Regions from separate parts of the Deinococcus soli (ex Cha et al. 2016) genome, predicted to be linked through region 1. Evidence: riboswitches for the same ligand, from Rfam matches in the RefSeq annotation. Region 1 holds a riboswitch; the other holds the start of a gene.
What was found. A riboswitch is a leader RNA that binds a small molecule or an ion and turns the genes downstream of it on or off. The one in region 1 is predicted to bind cyclic di-GMP.

Region 2: linked by a shared signal. The riboswitch ahead of SY84_RS09845 (hypothetical protein) and the one ahead of SY84_RS00545 (glycosyltransferase) in region 1 are both predicted to bind cyclic di-GMP.

What each region holds. Positions count from the first base shown of each region.
Region 1 is NZ_CP011389.1:113,072-116,225, reverse strand. Features, by position in the region: gene SY84_RS00550 (hypothetical protein) at 28-609, opposite strand; gene SY84_RS00545 (glycosyltransferase) at 609-1,868, opposite strand; cyclic di-GMP riboswitch class II at 1,876-1,962, opposite strand; gene SY84_RS00540 (glycoside hydrolase family 26 protein) at 2,154-3,128, shown strand.
Region 2 is NZ_CP011389.1:1,979,447-1,982,600, forward strand. Features, by position in the region: gene carA (glutamine-hydrolyzing carbamoyl-phosphate synthase small subunit) at 63-1,247, shown strand; cyclic di-GMP riboswitch class II at 1,380-1,465, shown strand; gene SY84_RS09845 (hypothetical protein) at 1,521-2,042, shown strand; gene SY84_RS09850 (DUF11 domain-containing protein) at 2,072-3,154, shown strand, end outside.

The DNA.
Region 1 (3,154 bases):
CCGTCATCCGGCCGCCCCGGGGCGCGTTCAGGCGTGGCAAACCTGCACGGTGAACACAGTGGGGTCCAGCGCCGGGCCGCTGCGTACCCGCGCGTCCGCACCCGGGGTCTGCGGGCCGCTCCAGACGTTCAGCGCGGCGTCCACGCACGCGGCCCCCGCGTGGTCCGCGAAGGGAGTGCGGGGCGTCACAAGGACCGGGGTGGTACCCGGGTCCAGGGTGGCCAGCTGACGCGGGTTGCTCCGCGCGACCTCGCTACCATTCCCGTCCAGCAGGCGCAGCGTGCCGGTGGCGACGGCCGGGCCGGGCAGGGTGGAGTGGAAGGTTGCGCGGGCCTGCACCTCTGCCCCGTCACGGATGAGCTGCACGGTGACGCTGACCTGCCCGGCAACCTCACCGCCGGGCGTGCGGGCGTCGCGGGTGACGGTGCGGGTGGCCAGCACGCTCCCGGGGGCGGGCGCAGCGGCTGGGCGACTGGAGGCGCCCTGCCTGGACATTGACGGGCTGGGCACAGTCGGGCTGGGGACGGCGGAACCGGCGGCCAGCACGCTCAGGGCGGCGACGGTCAGCCCGGACCAGAGCAGCGTGGGCCGGCGGGCGGGGCCGCTCATCAGTCGCCCGCCTGCGGCAGGGGCTCGCGGGTGGGGTCGGCGCCGGGCAGGCGCAGGCCCACGCGGGGCAGCTTGTTCCACTGGACGTTCCGGCGGCGCAGGAACGTCACGCAGGTCATGATCACGACCAGCGAGACGAACGGCCGCAGGAACAGGCGCTGTGTGGGGGTGATCAGCAGGGGTCGCAGGGACTGGCGGCCCAGCAGCAGGGCGGCGGCGGCCACGGCGACGTCCGCGCCGACGTTGAGCAGCAGGGGCAGCAGCGCGTCGTTCAGGTGCTGCGTCAGCAGGACCAGCGCGGCGAGGTCGAAGATCGGGCCTGCGCCGCCCAGGGTCAGGCCGTAGACCAGCACGTACGGCAGGGTCAGCCAGCCCAGGCGGCCGCCCCTGGGGGTCATGATCAGGTGGCGGTACTTGCCCATGACCTGGAAGGTGCCGTACATCCAGCGCATCCGCTGCCGCCACAGGCTGCGCAGGTCCACGGGGGGTTCGGTGTAGCTCAGGGCGCCAGGTTCGAAGCGCACCTCGTAGCCTTCAGCAGCGATGGCGACGGTCAGGTCCATGTCCTCGGTGATGGTGTCGTGGCTGTAGCGCAGGCGGCGGATCAGGTCGCTGCGGAACGCCCCGGCGGCGCCCGGGACGACGCTGACGGCGCCGAGCATGTCCTGGGCACGTTTTTCCATCTGCTGGCCGACGCTGTACTCCAGGTTCTGCATCTGCGTCAGGGACGTGACCGGACCGGCGACGCGCACGTCCCCGGCAACCGCGCCCACGCGGGGGTCGTGGAAGTGCCGGGCCAGGGCGGCCAGTGTGCCGGAGGCCAGGGCCGAGTCGGCGTCCACGCTGACCGCGACCGGATATCTCAGGTGTTCGGCGGCGAGGTTCAGGGCGCTGGCCTTCCCGCCGTTGGGTTTCCGCAGCACCGTGACGCGCGGGTCGGTGCGGGCGAAGTCCTCGGCGATGGCGGCGGTGGCGTCGGTCGAGCCGTCGTCCACGACGAGCACCTGCAACGCCGGGCCGTGCTGGGCCAGCACGGACCGCAGGGTGTCGGCGATGCCCACCTCCTCGTTGTACGCGGCGATCATGACGCTCACGCCGGGCAGTGGGGCGCCCTGGGCGCGGGCGCGTCGGCGGGCGGCAGTGCGGGCGTGCGCGAAGGCCAGCGTAACCGTCAGGACGGCCTTGAGAAGCAGCAAAGTCACGATGATGAGCAGCACCCAGCCCAGCGTGGTGGACGGCAAAGAAACCGGAATAGACATGGTGAGACCTCCCTCGGGGCGGTCTCACCACTGGCTCCACTCGTCTCATGAGGTGACCGAATCGAAGACGAGCATCGTTGCCTCCCGGCACAGTGTGGGGTGGGACGGGGGTCGGGGACCCACGACCACACCCTACGCATCACACGCTAGTCGCCCGTTACTGACGGGCCATGAATGCCACCTTTCGGGCACGCTGGGTCAGCGTTAAGCCGACCTACAGTCAGAGGGGGTCCGGACGGGGGCATGTGCGCAGGCCGTCCAGAACGCTGCCATCATGCGCCTTGCATGCCTGCTGTCACCCTGTCTCACGGCCGTCCGGACCAACGCACGCCACGTCACCCACGTGGCCTTCATGAGTGGATTCTGACGGCGGCCCTGGGGGGTCTGGTCGCCCTGCCGTCCGCGCAGGCGGCGCCCCTGCCGTCCTGCGGCGTATTCGGGCTGACCGTGAACAGTCCCGCCGTGCTGGACGCCGTGGAACGCAAACTGGGCTGCACGTTCGGCGCAGTCCGCTGGTTTCAGGACTGGAACACGCCGTTCAATCAGGCGTACGCCCGCACCCTGAGCAGCCAGGGGCGGGAGCTGGAACTGTCGTGGCAGCCGCGCGTGGGCCTGGCGTCCGGCGTGCGGGGCGTGCCGTACCGCGACATTGCCGCCGGACGACACGACGCGTATCTGCGGCAGTTCGCGCGGGACATCCGGCGCGGCGGCGTGACGGTCCGCGTGACCTTCGCGCCGGAGATGAACGGCAACTGGGGCGCGTACCAGCTGACCCGCAGCAACACCCCCACCGACTTCGTGCGGGCCTGGCGGCGGATCGTGAACGTGTTCCGCACCGAGAAGGCCCCCGTTCGGTGGGTGTGGACGCCGAACATCCTGTACCCCGACATGCCCAGCTCGTACCGGGCGCTGTACCCGGGGGGCGAATGGGTGCACGAGGTCGGCCTGGACGGGTACAACTGGGGTACCACCAATCCCTGGAACCGCTGGCTGAGTTTCCGCGCCACCTTCGCCGCGTCGTACCGGGAACTGAAACTCGTGGCGGGGAATAAACCCGTGCAGCTGGGTGAACTGGCCAGCGTGGAGCAGGGCGGCAGCAAGGCCGCGTGGATCCGGGACATGTGCGCGGCCCTGCCGGGTTTCGGGCAGATCCGCCGGGCGTTCTGGTTCCACCTGCAAGACGGCCGTGTCGACTGGCGCATCACGACCAGCCAGGCGGCGCTGGACGCCTTCCGCCGCTGCGTCCGCTCGCGCCGCTGAACTCCGGACCAATGTCGGCTGAGCGG
Region 2 (3,154 bases), 1.4 Mb from region 1:
ACCACGGTGCCGCGCAGAGCTGAGCCATGAAACGCGTCCGGAGAGGCGCGAATGGAGGAAGCATGATCAGGAAAGAACGGGCCATCCTGGCTCTGGAAGACGGCACCGTGTACCGCGGGTACGCGTTCGGGCACCGCGGCGAGACCGTGGGCGAGGTGGTGTTCAACACCTCCATGACCGGGTACCAGGAGATCATGACCGATCCCTCGTACAACGGGCAGATCGTGACCATCACGTACCCGCACGTCGGGAACTACGGCGTGGCGATCTACGACATGGAGAGCAACAAGCCCTACGTGCGCGGCTTCATCAGCCGCGAGTTCAGCGGCGAGTACTCCAACCACCGCGCGCAGCAGTCCCTGGAAGCGTTCATGCAGCAGTACGGCGTGGTGAGCATCCAGGGGATCGACACGCGCGCGCTGGTGCGGCGCCTGCGCACGGGCGGCGTGGTCAAGGGGGTCATCGCGCACCGCAGCTACACGCACCCGGAAGATCCGTACGGTGAGTTCACGCCCGCCGAGGAAGCCGTGTACGTGGGGCGCGCCCGTGACCATCAGGACATTGACGGCCACGACATGACCCGCGAGGTCACGACCGCGCTGCCCTACGCGTTCCCCACCCTGCGGCACGGCAAGCGCGTGGTCCTGATGGACTTCGGGATCAAGCACACCATCATCGAGCGGCTGGCCGAGGTCGGCATCGAGCCGATCGTGGTGCCCGCCCACACCACCCCCGCGCAGATCATGGCCCTGCAACCGCACGGACTGTTCCTGTCCAACGGCCCCGGTGACCCCGCCCCGCTGGAGTACGCGCACAAGACCGCGTGGGAACTCATGGGGCTGCTGCCCACCTTCGGCATCTGCCTGGGGCACCAGATCCTGGGGCTCGCGGCCGGCGGGAAGACCTTCAAGATGAAGTTCGGGCACCGTGGCGGCAACCAGCCGGTGAAGAATCTCTTAACGGGCAATGTGGAGATCACCAGCCAGAACCACGGGTACGCGGTTGATATCGACTCGATTCCCAACGGGGCCTTCGTGCCCACCCACGTGAACCTGAACGACGGCACCCTCGAAGGCATGGCGCACAGCCGCTACCCGGTGTTTTCCGTGCAGTATCACCCGGAAGCCAGCCCGGGGCCACACGACAGCCGTTACCTCTTTGACCGCTTTATCGAGGAGATCGACGCCTTCGACGGGGGCAACGGTACCCCCATTGTGAAAGCCAGCGCAGGACGTCTGGGGGTTTGACAATCCCCCGCTGGGACAACATGATGGACGAGATGCGCAGGTGAGAAATTTCATATTGTTCACGCGGTCAGTGACAAGCGTGTGAACACGGTGAAGTGAGACCAGCATCCTCGGGGACGGTCCCCGGGCCAGCAGCTGTTCCGGAGCAATGAATCATCTGGCGCACACGGGCGCCTCAGCCAGATGAGGAGCGAGTGGCGCGACCGACAGAACGGTGGGAGTGATCCCCCCAGCTGTCGGTCAATTTTTTTTTCGCCCCGGAGGTGCCCCGGCGTGCAGCGCCTGATTCCCCCCATCCTCTTTGTCCTCACTCTGGCGCAGGCCCAGCAGACCACGCCGCCGGCCCAGCCGGCCGCGCCGCAGAACGTCACCTTCACCCTCACGCAGGATCTCGTCAAACGCAGCGCGGACAGCAGCGGCAAGGTCACCGAGACCATCATCGCCGCGCCCAGGACCGTCCTGCCCGGCGACATCCTGCGTGAGGAAGTCACGCTGCGCAACGTCTCCGGCCGCCGCCTGGGCCAGCTGAACGTCACCGTTCCCGTCCCGCGCGGCACCGAGTTCAGCGTCCTGACCACCCCCGCCGGCGAGCGCTGGAAGGTCACGTACTCCACCGACAGCGGCAAGACCTTCAGCGCGCAGCCCAGACGGACCGTCACCGCCACCGAGAACGGCCGGCAGGTCACGCGCGAGGTCCCCATCCCCACCAGCAGCTACACCACCGTCCGCTGGACCGTCACCAGCCTCAGCCCGGACGAGACGCTGAAGTTCAGCTTCCGCGTGAAAGTCAAGTAACGCCCCCGCCACCCCTACCGGAGGAAGCCATGAAGAAACACTGGACCCTGACCGCCCTGATCGCCCTGACTGCCGGCACCGCGCACGCCGCCGGCACCGCCGCCGGAACGGTCATCACCAACACCGCCGAGATCGTCTTCACGCCCGAAGGCAGCACCACCCCCAACCCCCCCGTGCCCTCCAACCCCGTCACCACCACCGTGCTGCCGGTGCCCAGCTTCACCATCCTGCAGAACGACGGCAGCGCCGACGTCACCACCCCCGACTACACCCGCCCCGGCCAGACCGCCACCGCCCGCCCCGGCGACACCGTCGTCTTCCCGTACACGCTGACCAACACCGGCAACGTCCCCAACGAGTCCTACGTCCTGACCAACACCCCCGACCCCAGCGGAACCGTCAAGACCCCCACCGGCGTCGCGTACTACCCGGCCAGCGCCGACACCAGCGGCGACGGCACCCTGAGCGCCGCCGAGATCGCCGCCGCCACGCCCATCACCAGCATCAGCGGCGTGAACCAGGACCAGGCCGTCAAGTTCTTCCAGGTGTACACCGTTCCCACCGCCGCCACCAACGCCGACAAGTACGGCGCTGACCCCACCGGTACCCGCCAGGACAACCCGGCCTTCAACAACGACCCCAGCGTGCCGCGCGACGCCAACAACTCCAACGTCACCACCGTGGACCGCAAGGACGCCACCGTCATCGGACCGAAGGCCGACCCGGACGGCAACGGCAACCCCACCACCGCCCCCTACAGCAGCCCCGAGGGCATCACCATCACCCCCAGCGCCAGCGACACGCAAACCGCGCAGGCCACCACCAGCACCACCACGATCACCTTCACGAACACCGTCCAGAACACCGGCAACCGCGCCGACGTGTTCGACATCACCACCGCCACTGCGGGCTTCCCCGCCGGGACGACCGTGACGCTGCTCAAGCCTGACGGCACCCCCCTGACCGACACCGATGGGGACGGCGTGCCCGATGCGGGCCGCCTGAACCCCGGCCAGACCGCCGACATCCTGGTCAAGGTGACCTTCCCCGCCGGCAGCGCCCCCACGGCACCCGGCACGCTCCCCACCGTGACGGTCACCAGCACCAGCAGC